2 regions of the Larsenimonas rhizosphaerae genome follow, and region 1 is predicted to be linked to the other one. Evidence: riboswitches for the same ligand, from Rfam matches in the RefSeq annotation. Region 1 holds a riboswitch; the other holds the start of a gene.

Region 1 (5,934 bases):
ATGGTGCCGGGCATATTGCCCGGCACCATGACGCCTGCCATCTGGCTGGCGTCAGGCGGTAGGGTCGTTGATCTTGAGCGTCTGGTGCGTGCGATGGCGTACCTGGCGAAGCTGATCGGCATCAGTGGCCAGTGTGCCTGCCCGAACCGGTACGATCTCATTGAGAACGGCCTGCCATTCGGGGGAGCGAGCCTTCTCGGGGAAGCACCGCTCGAGCAGCCCAAGCATGATTGACGTGGCCGTCGAGGCGCCGGGAGAGGCGCCCAGCAGGGCCGCGAGCGAGCCGTCACCTGCAGCGACCACTTCGGTGCCGAACTGCAGAATGCCGCCCTTCTCCGGATCCTTCTTGATGATCTGAACGCGCTGGCCTGCTACCTCGATACGCCAGTCTTCATCCCTGGCATCCGGATAGAAGTCACGCAGGGCATCAACACGCTGGCTGTGCGTCTGGCGCACCTGTTCTACCAGGTACTTGACCAGATCAAAATTGTTTCTGGCTACCGAAAGCATCGGTGACAGATTGGAGCCGCTGACGGATTTCACCAGATCAAACACGGAACCGGTCTTGAGGAATTTGGTGGTAAAGCCCGCATAGGGGCCGAACAACAGGGATGGGGAGCCATCGACATTACGGGTGTCCAGGTGAGGCACGGACATGGGCGGCGAGCCGACGGAAGCCTTGCTGTAGACCTTGGCGAGGTGCTGTTTGACGATTTCCGGCTTGTCGCAGCGCAGCCACTGACCACTGACCGGGAAGCCGCCATAGCCGCTGGCTTCGGGAATATCGCTTTTCTGCAACAGGTGCAGGGCAGCACCACCGGCGCCGAGGAACACAAAGCGTGAGCGAAGAACGCGCTTGCGCCCGTCACTCGTGGTTGATTCGATTTTCCAGCGGCCGTCGCTTTCACGGGAAAGGTCGGTGACGGACTGGCCGGTGCTGACCTTGACCTGCTCATCCGGCAGGGCTTCAAGGCGCTTGAGCATCATGCGCGTTACGGCGCCGAAATCAACGTCGGTGCCGCCTTCGGACCGCGTGGCGGCCAGCCTTTCACCGTCGGACCGGCCTTCCAGCAGCAGCGGTGCCCAGGCACGAATCTGCTCACGGTCTTCAGTGAAGGACATATCCTCGAAGCAGTGGTGGGCCTGAAGGGCTTCATGACGCGCACGCAGGAAGTTGGCATCGCTTTCGCCACGCACAAAGCTCATGTGCGGTACGGGATGGATGAAGTCGGCGGGGTCGCCCAGATCGCCCTGCTCGACAAAGTAGCTCCAGAACTGCTTGGATTCCTCGAACATGGTGTTGATGCTGATGGCCTTGTCGATGTTGATGCTGCCATCCGGGGCCTGGGGGGTATAGTTCAGCTCGCACAGCGCCGCGTGACCGGTGCCTGCGTTGTTCCAGGCAAAGGAGCTTTCGCTGGCGGGCGTATCCAGACGTTCCAGAATTTCAATTCTGGATTCGGGTTCGAGGGCCTGAAGCAGGGTTGCCAGAGTCGCGCTCATGACGCCGGCACCTACCAGAACAATATCTACGGACTCATCCATAACGTGTGTCAATGTAAGATCCTGAAATTACGTGGCCGAGATCACAGGTGGGCAGCCTCCTGGGCGCTGCCTGTGCACTATCTTCCGAAACTCTATCCGGCGTGTGCGTTTGCCGTCATCTTCTGCCGGTCATGGTTTCCTGCATCGTCATGATACAAAACGATCTTTCCGGCACAGGTGACACCATGCCGCAGGAATAATAGCCTGTGTGCAGTGCACCATGGAAATATTTTGCGCTTCTTTTCCTTTGGATTCAAAGCGCATTTCCCGATACCGCACGATGAGCACATTCCCGCATCGATAAAACTCCGGGGCATGAAAAAACGCGTCTGCCGAGTTTATCGGCCGACGCGTCCTGGGGTGAACATGCAAATCAGCAATTCAGCGGCGTTCAGACCTCATTATATAGCTGGCTGCCTTCACGCCGGAACTTCTCGGCCTGCTCCTTCATGCCCTCGCGCATGGCCTGCTCGTCACCGTCGAGGTTATTGTCGCGTGCGTAGTCGCGCACTTCCTGGCTGATTTTCATCGAACAGAACTTCGGCCCGCACATCGAGCAGAAGTGCGCCACCTTGGCGGAATCCTTCGGCAGGGTTTCATCATGGAAGGCGCGCGCGGTATCCGGGTCGAGGGCGAGGTTGAACTGGTCTTCCCAGCGGAACTCGAACCGAGCCTTGGACAGCGCGTTGTCCCGGCGCTGTGCGCCCGGATGGCCCTTGGCAAGATCCGCGGCATGAGCGGCGATCCTGTAAGTGATGATGCCGGTCTTGACGTCATCCTTGTTGGGCAACCCGAGGTGTTCCTTCGGGGTGACGTAGCAGAGCATCGCACAGCCGTACCAGCCGATCTGCGCCGCGCCGATGCCGGAGGTGATGTGGTCATAGCCCGGCGCGATGTCGGTGGTCAGCGGCCCAAGGGTATAGAAGGGCGCTTCATCACAGCATTCAAGCTGCTTGTCCATGTTTTCCTTGATCATGTGCATCGGCACATGGCCCGGGCCCTCGATCATCACCTGAACGTCGTGCTTCCAGGCGATTTGCGTCAGCTCGCCCAGGGTTTCAAGCTCGGCGAACTGGGCTTCGTCGTTGGCATCATGAATGGAGCCGGGCCGCAGGCCATCGCCGAGCGAGAAGGCTACGTCATAGGCCTTCATGATCTCGCAGATCTCTTCGAAGTGCGTATAAAGGAAGCTTTCCTGATGATGGGCCAGGCACCACTTGGCCATGATCGAGCCGCCGCGAGAAACGATACCGGTCAGCCGTTTGGCGCTCATCGGCACGTGATGCAATCGAACGCCTGCGTGAATGGTGAAGTAATCCACGCCCTGTTCGGCCTGCTCGATCAGGGTGTCGCGGAAGATCTCCCAGGTCAGGTGTTCGGCCACGCCATTCACCTTTTCGAGCGCCTGATAGATCGGCACCGTGCCGATCGGTACCGGCGAATTGCGCAGAATCCACTCCCGGGTTTCGTGGATGTTCTGACCCGTCGAGAGATCCATGATGGTATCGGCACCCCAGCGGATGCCCCAGGTCATCTTGTCGACCTCTTCCTCGATCGAGGACGTGACCGCCGAGTTGCCGAGGTTGCCGTTGATCTTCACCAGGAAATTACGTCCGATGATCATCGGCTCGGTTTCAGGGTGGTTGATGTTGGCCGGGATGATCGCGCGGCCCCGCGCGATTTCCTCACGCACGAACTCCGGCGTGATCTCCTTGGGCAGCACCGCACCGAAGCCTTCACCGGCATGCTGCTGGCTCAGGAGGCGTTCCACTTCCTCCGACCCCAGGGCCTGGCGGCGCTGGTTTTCCCGTAGCGCAACGAATTCCATTTCCGACGTCACGATACCCTTGCGAGCGTAATGAAGCTGGCTGACGTTACGGCCATCTTTTGCGCGGCAGGGCGTTCGTTTCAGGTCAAAGCGAAGGGTGGAGGTGCGCGGATCGTTGGCGCGCTGCCTACCGTAGTTCGAGGAAAGACCGCTCAAACGCTCGGTATCACCACGTTCATCGATCCAGGCACGGCGGAGTTCCGGCAAGCCCTTTCGAATATCGATCAAGGCCTCGGGGTCGGTATAGGGGCCCGAGGTGTCGTAGACCAGCACGGGGGGATTTTCCTCGACGCCGTGTGAGGTGGTGGTCGGCGACAGGGTGATTTCCCGAAACGGCACCTGAATATCGGCGCGTGACCCTTGAAGGTAGACCTTGCGAGAGGCGGGCAGCGGCTGAATCGCGGCCTCATCGACGCGGGCGGATTCGGACAGAAACTGAGGGGTAGTCATGTGTGCTCCCATTGGCAATCAATGCCGGCTGGAGCGCAGGATCGGGAAGGCGAATGACGTCACGAAACGCACGGTATCGCCGCTTGATCCCTACGCCGGTACTAGCCGGATCAGGTTCATCGGGATCCACCGTGACGTTGTCTGGCAACGTAAGGTGATCTCAGCCGGTTCCACCGGCACCCCGTCAAGCAGCAATGGCCAGGCCATTGCCGGGTCAGTCTGTGCTGTTCGGCGCCGGGCGGTCAAGTCCTGTTCGGTGCCTTAACCTTGCACAAGGGGATATTGAATCTGAACGATGTCTAAAAACGCGCATGACCGCTTGATGGGAAAGCACCACGGGGAACCGCTACGGCCATTTGGCATGGCCCTGACGCGCTACCCATCAGCTCCAGGGAGGCCCATCGTGAATACCGAAATGTGCCTGCACGTGACCTGCCGGCGGGAATGGACCTTCTGGCAGAGGGAGGAGGGTAATTGCACGTTGTGGAAAACGCCTGGTTAATGCTTTCGACTTATAAAATTGAATCTTCCTTTTTAGTTGGGTTTTTATTAGATTTCGCCGCTTTATTTGATCGCTGGGAATGAAAAGTGGGCTACGACGATAATAATCATGATGAAAGGAAGGGCAACGTGCTCTGGGCATCAGGAGTGAAACTGCTGTCTGGAGGTCGAAAAGTGGTTGGGCTGGCCGTCGCCTCGCTAGTGGCGCTTTGTTTGATTCTGGCCTCTTTTTTCACGACGGAACTCGGCTACACCTATGTTGTTCAAGACACTCTGTTTGGGTCCACACGCGTATTTACCGAGCCTGGCGTGCATTTCAAGGTGCCCATGTTCTCCAATGTATACGTCTATGATCAGGCCATGACGCTTAACTTCGGCAACCAGGACAGCGGTGAAAAGGTTCGAGCGACACGTGAGCTTCCCGAGGTGCAGGTTCAGTTCGCGGACACGTATACGTCTCGAATTCCGGCCACGTTCCGCTTCAGGCTATCTTCCGATCCTCAGAAAATTATCGCTATGCACCGCGAATTTCGCGGATTTGACAATCTGATCGATTCGCTTTTGATCAAAAATGCCAAAAACGTCACGGTCGTGACCGGGACGCAGTACACCGGCGAAGAGTTCTTTCAGGGTGGACTCAACAAGTTCAAGGTTCAGCTGGAAGATCAGCTTCAAAACGGATTGTATGAAACCGAGCGCCGTCGGGTCGAAGTTGAGCAGACAGATATTGCTGCCGTTTCCTCGGTCAATGGCGATGGCGACCGACTCGAAAACAGGCGCCAACTCGTCTGGAAGAACATCATTTTAAAGGATAAGTCAGGCCAGGCTCGGCGCCTGGCAAACCCATTGGAATCGTACGGTATTCAGGTTCGACAGGTCACGATCGGTCGTCCTGTTCCGGAGCAGCGCCTGGATGAGCTTTTGAGTCAGAAAAAGGCGCTTGTTGCCAAGCGCATCACGGCGATTCAAGCGCAGGAAACCGCCCGCGCCGAAGCCAAGACAGCGCAGCTTGAAAAGGAAATCGAAAGGGCGCGCGCGATTCAGGATGCTCAGCGCACCAAGGAGCTGGCCATTATTGCAAAGCAGCGTGAGGTCGCGATGGAAGAGCAGCAGGCCAGGGTCGAGCAGGTGCGCAAGGAGAAGGAAAAAGCGGTCGCTGTGCTTGAAAAGCAGAAAGAGCTCGAAGTGGCACGGTCAGAGCGCGATATTCAAAAAGCCAATGCAGACGCTGCAACCTATGCAGCGAAAGCCATTCGCGAAAAGGGGCTTGCCGAGGCCGATGTGACCCGAGCGCGTTTGCAGGCACGTCAGCAGGCAAAGGACATCTACCTGGCCGAAATTCAGCGTGATATTGCACGAGTCATGTACCCAGCCCTTAAAGATACGACTATTGATATGCCTGATTACTATGTGGCTGGCGGAGCGGGTTCGGGTGCGCCGTTGAGCAGTCTTGATGTGTTTACGACGCTTGGTGCGTTGAAGCAGCTTCAAAAGGACGAGGCGCCTTGATTCCTTTTGTGCAACATATCAAAAACGCTGTGATTGCCCTGGTAGGGCTTTGTTATAGTCATGTTTAAAACTGGAACTCGGCGCCCGCTATCGTGTGCGGG
Region 2 (5,934 bases), on a different contig from region 1:
AACACTAATCTCAAAAAAATCAGTCTAATACTCCCAAAAATAACTATCGGCTCACCTTCCTAAATTAAATTTGGCTATCAAAAAAAACCCTTAAAAAACATGAGTTTATAAAACAACTCTCCCTATCTCATTAAAAAACAACCTTTTTTAAAGCAGCTACCCACCCCCTATTTGTAGTACAGTAGTGGAAAAGACACCAACCTATAAGATTAGAAAATTACTACTTTTCATGAAATTTTTGCGACTCAGCGTATGCTGACAACGAAACATCTGGTTACAAAAAGGGCGAACATACAAAAAAAGCGCCCTTCCGGGCGCCTTATCAATTGTTACCTGTATCAACAGGTCTCGGTGGGTACGGTTTCTGCATCCCAGCGGAGATAGGCGGTATAGGCATTATTCAGAAACAGGAGGATATGAGAGAGCGTATTGGCGTTGGCAACCGTCAGATCATGGCAAAGTGCATTGACATAGTTCTGCTCCTGAAGCTGTTCACAGTCGAGATCTGGAGCAATAAAGGGGTAGACGATAAAGCGAAGCAGCACTTGCTGATGATGCTTCAGGCAACCCTGCCAGTGCAGCATCTCGAAAAGTTCGGCCGATGAGGCGCCTCGCTCCAAATGCATGGATATTACGCGCTGATTACTGGCTACAGCCCGTTTGTACCTCCCCAGCAATTCAATCATTGTCATGGCCGACTCCACTTGTGCTTCTGATCTTTCCAATAGTCTACAAACACTTTTCCAGGAATGGTCTCTTGAAAAAAAGGGTTTCCATGCGTTATTTACGTGCAAGAAAAGCATGCAGACTCAACAAGATACGCTTGAAACATATCATAAACATCAATTACGTCTGGTTACAATAAAACTTGATGCCAAAAAAGTATGGGACGTCAATATCTTACTGCAGACGCAGGCCGACCTTCAGCACCTGATTGCCTTGCACTTCATGTACAACCCAGTGGATGCCATGCCAGTCCACATCGTCACCTACTACCGGATTTCCACCCACACGACGGGCAATGAACTCACCCAACAGCTTGTCCTTTTCTCCGGCACTAAGCGTTAACCCATAAGCCTGTGCCAATTCCAGCATTGGCGCATTGCCATCAATGATGAAGGCACCGTAGAAGTCACGAGCCACCTTGAGGCGTGCTTCACCATCAAACATGCGATTCAGCGCCGCTACATCGCCGGAACGCCCAATCGCACATACAAGGTCGTGCTTTTCAAGCTCGGTGCTGCCCTTCGGATAAATCATTTCGTGATCACGAAATACCGCCGCAAGTGAGGTGCCGGATGGAAAACGAAGATACCGCAACGGTATTTTTTCCACACCTCGGTTATCGACATGGTACATCAGCATTTCATAATCATTTTCGTGTAACACTCCCATGGTGCGCCGTCGTGAGGGTGATGCGCTTGGGGGTACGACAACCTTCATCCATCGAGCCATGGGCGCCAATGACATGCCTTGCACGATCAGTGACATCAGCACCACCACAAAGGCAACATTAAAGTAGATATCCGACTCTTCAACACCGCTGATCACTGGCAAAATGGCCAGCACGATAGGGACAGCACCTCGAAGGCCTACCCAGGATATAAAAATCAACTCCTTCCAGCGAAAGCCGAAAAAGGGCTTCAGACTAAGCATGACGGCGATGGGGCGAGCGACCAGTACCAGCGAAGCAGACACCAGCAGGGAAGGCCACAGGTAATCCAGTACCTGACTTGGAGTCACCAGCATTCCCAGAACAAGAAACAGCGCAATCAAACTGAGCCAGGCCATGCCATCATGCACGGGCAAAATGTGTTCGATATGTTGACCGCGCACATTGCCAACCATAAGCCCCATCAGATAGATGGCAAGAAAACCACTCCCATTCACCATATTGGTCAAGGCAAACAGCGTCAGGCCCAGCGCCATGGTCAACAGGGCATACAGCCCGGAAGCCAGATCCAGCCACTTGAGAAGCCTGCCAATGCACCATCCTCCACCAAGGCCGAAAGCAAGCCCCCAGCCAAACTGTTCAACGAACAGCATGACAGTTTCAAAGACACCACTTACCTGCCCCACCAGCATCTGGGACAAAATCAGAGTCAGGAAAATAGCCATCGGGTCGTTGGTACCGGACTCGATTTCAAGGGTGGCGCCAACGCGCTCGTTGAGCTTGATCCCCTGACCGTTGAGCATTGAAAATACAGCTGCCGCGTCGGTAGACCCTACAATCGCTCCTACCAGTAACCCCTGAAGCAGGGACAGGTCGAATACCCACATGGCGACGACGCCAACCAGACCACTGGTAATGAAGACCCCGAGTGTTGCCAGCGACAAAGCGGGTTTAAGCCCCACGCGGAAGGTCGACATCCGTGTCTGCAACCCCCCATCAAGCAAAATCATCGCCAGAGCCAGCTGACCGATCACATAAGCTCTGGAGTAATCATCAAAATGGATGCCCAGCACACCCTCTTCACCGGCCATCATGCCGATAAAGAGAAACAGGGGGAGTAATGGCATACCAATACGGGCTGACACGCGGCTGGCCAGGATACTGAGCACGACCAGCAGGCCGGCCACCACATACACACTATTAAAATCCGTCAAGGCATATTCCACTCGATTGTATTCACTGGTCACTACCCTATTTCATACCACGTTTTCACGATGACAGAAGGTCTATCCAGACTGACGCCTCTTCCACGCGTGCATACTCACACGGGCCGGTGACCTGCATGGCATGAAGTATCCGACGATACCATGCGCGATGCCCCCTGATAGAGGGCACTGGCATATGTTGCTGATAAGCGGCAATAAAGGCCTGCCTTGCCATCCCCGAAGGCACCATCAATTCCAGAAGGGTCCAGTCAAATTCGATCGGCGCCCGCACCAGCGCCTCCCAGTCACACCAGATCAGCCGCTGCGCTCCCTGCAGAAACTGATCAGGACGCATATCAGGTAACGCCATTACCGTACCCACGGAGGGCGGTAATGGCGTTACCGGCAAGGGCGAGCCATCCATTGCCTTCAAAAAATCGATAACCCGGGCCGACCATGTTGAAAGACTTGTCTGACGATCGGCTGATACAGGATCCCCTACACACTCCCCTTGGGTCGCAACATGAATCTGTCCCAGGGTATGCCCCAGAGTTTGCGCCGTGAGTGATGTCCATTCGACCCGGTCACCCTCGACCCAAGGCAACGCCCATAACGGGCGCTCCGCCACCACACCGAGGTAGCGCATCGCAAGCACCTCGAGCGGCAGAGGCGGCAGCCATGCCTTCAACTCGGGGCGACTCGGAGCGTCTCTCCAGCGATTTACCTGAAAAAGCGCATGCATGCCCTGCCAGAAGCTGCCATCACATGTCGGCGTACGCGGCATTTTGATGATTGCATCGAGTTCATGGCTTCGCCACAGCCAGTTGGCGCTGTCATCAAAGGCAATCGGCAGCACCACCAGTCGGCTGTCCTTCAAAAAGGATGCCACAGCGCGAGTCAGCGTCGCGGGAGGGGAATCTGAAGGCTCTGACATTTCGCTGGTCGCTCTGATCGATAACACGTTACACTTTCTTGAAGGATGGGGGTGCCTACGGGCTGAGAGTGCTTGCCACAACCCATTGAACCTGATCCGGATTATACCGGCGGAGGGATATCCATGCGCGCAATCGCAACTTATCTCTGCGCTACCAGCGGAGAAAGTAAATGACATCTGTACCTGGCCTGCAGGTGGCCAACGCTACCCTGTCCTATCAGCAACGCCCGCTGTTTAAAGATCTGTCATTCACATTTGCTCCTGCCACCTGGACCTGTCTGCTGGGCCGAAGCGGCTGTGGCAAAAGCTCACTGCTGCGATTGATTGCCGGGCTGGAGGCGCCAGACAGGCCAACGCTTATGGTCACGGATCACCGTGGCAATCCGCTGCCCCCTCAGGGCATTGCCTGGATGGCTCAACAGGATGCACTACTGCCCTGGCTCAATGTCATGGATAATATAACCATTGGCGCCAGACTTCGAAACACGCTGGATGATACGCATCGTGACCAGGCGCACGCCCTGCTTGAACGATTGCAACTCGCCGATCGGGCAAAAAGCCGACCAAATCAGCTTTCCGGTGGGCAGCGCCAGCGAGTAGCCCTGGCACGCACATTGATGCAACCCGCGCCCATCGTACTGATGGATGAGCCCTTTTCCGCTGTGGATGCCATTACCCGCAGCGAGCTGCACGCCCTGTCGATCGAACTTCTTGCCGAACGAACCGTATTGATGGTCACTCACGATCCTCGCGAGGCACTACGGCTGAGTGATGATATTTACATTCTTGCCAGTGGCCAACTGGAACACCTTTCCACGCGAAAAGGACAACGTCCTGCCGAACTCTCACTGGAGGAGCGTGATGCCCTTGAGCGCCACATCATGAGCCAGCTCGGAGGTATAGCGCCATGACCGCCCTTGCAACCGGTAGCCGAAAACTGATCGCATTGGCACTCACACTGACAGTGCTGATTATTGCCTGGCAGGCGATCGTCAGTCTTGCCGACCTGCCCCGCTACATCCTGCCAGGCCCCTTGTCGGTGATTCAGGCACTGGAGCGATTTGCTCCCCTACTAATCACCCACGGGCTTTACACTGCACTGGAAATTCTCCTAGGTTTTGTGGGAGGCGTTCTGCTGGGCATTCTGACAGCACTGCTGCTGGCGGCCTTTCTGCCGGTACGCCGCATCCTGCTTCCGCTACTACTGGCCTCACAGACCATCCCCATTTTTGCCATCGCGCCCCTGTTGATGCTGTGGCTGGGATACGGACTGCTTTCCAAGGTCGTCATGGCCATGCTGATCATCTATTTCCCGGTCGCCTCTACCTGCTTTGACGGCCTGCGCCACACGCCTGCCGCGTGGCTCGACATGGCCACCACACTCGGTGCAACACGGCGTCAGCGCCTGTTTCGCATCCAGCTACCTGCCGCCCTGCCTTCACTGTGCTCAGGACTTCGCATGGCAGCCACCGCGGCACCAATAGGTGCCGTCATTGGGGAATGGGTAGGTTCGAGCCAGGGGCTCGGTTACCTGATGCTGCAGGCCAATGGGCGAATGCAGACTGATCTGATGTTTGCTGCTCTGTTCATGCTGATCATCATCGCGGTAGGCCTTTATCAACTGGTGGACTGGCTAAGCCGCTGGCTGGTGCCATGGCAACAACGCACGACAACCCTCTGAGCATGTTTCGACAAGGATATCCATCATGACAACCACCAATCACTCACGCCGCTGGCTGCTCAAGACCGCAACCTTTATGACGGCAGCAGCCACGCTGCCATCACTTGCACGTGCAGATGATTCAGCCATTGCCCCCGCGGCACCGGCAGAAGCCGACCCGATCGCTCCACCACCGGTCACATCGCTATCCATCATGCTCGACTGGTACGTCAATCCGACTCATGGGCCAATCGTGATTGCCCATCAGAAGGGGTTCTTCAAGGAACACGGCCTGGACGTCACCCTTCGTACCCCAGCAGACCCCAGCGCTCCGCCGAAACTGGTAGCCGCCGGCCAGATCGATCTGGCACTGAGCTATCAGCCTCAGCTACACCTGCAGGTGGGCCAGGGCCTGCCGCTGGTACGCGTCGGTACGCTGATCGGCACGCCACTGAATGTTCTGGTGGTTCGCAAGGACAGCAACATCAAGTCGCTTTCGGACCTGAAGGGAAAATCAGTCGGCTACTCGGTCGGTGGTGTCGAGCGTGTCCTGCTGGATGGCATGCTCAAGCACAGCGGGCTCAGTGAACATGACATTGATCTGGTCAACGTGAACTTTTCACTGACACCTGCCTTGATCAGCGGCAAGGTGGATGCCGTTACTGGCGCCTTCCGCAACTTTGAACTGGCACAAATGGCCCAGGAAGGCGTCGAGGGGCGGCCCTTTTACATCGAGGAACAT

What was found. A riboswitch is a leader RNA that binds a small molecule or an ion and turns the genes downstream of it on or off. The one in region 1 is predicted to bind thiamine pyrophosphate.
Region 2: another riboswitch for thiamine pyrophosphate. It lies ahead of OQ287_RS04605 (ABC transporter ATP-binding protein); the one in region 1 lies ahead of thiC (phosphomethylpyrimidine synthase ThiC).

The regions. Positions count from the first base shown of each region.
Region 1 covers NZ_JAPIVE010000003.1:336,057-341,990, reverse strand. Annotated here, with positions in the region: gene mqo (malate dehydrogenase (quinone)) at 52-1,545, opposite strand; gene thiC (phosphomethylpyrimidine synthase ThiC) at 1,937-3,823, opposite strand; TPP riboswitch at 3,894-4,017, opposite strand; gene OQ287_RS11620 (SPFH domain-containing protein) at 4,454-5,833, shown strand.
Region 2 covers NZ_JAPIVE010000001.1:992,425-998,358, forward strand. Annotated here, with positions in the region: gene OQ287_RS04590 (hypothetical protein) at 339-692, opposite strand; gene OQ287_RS04595 (potassium/proton antiporter) at 901-2,607, opposite strand; gene OQ287_RS04600 (hypothetical protein) at 2,663-3,532, opposite strand; TPP riboswitch at 3,570-3,668, shown strand; gene OQ287_RS04605 (ABC transporter ATP-binding protein) at 3,703-4,443, shown strand; gene OQ287_RS04610 (ABC transporter permease) at 4,440-5,213, shown strand; gene OQ287_RS04615 (ABC transporter substrate-binding protein) at 5,239-5,934, shown strand, end outside.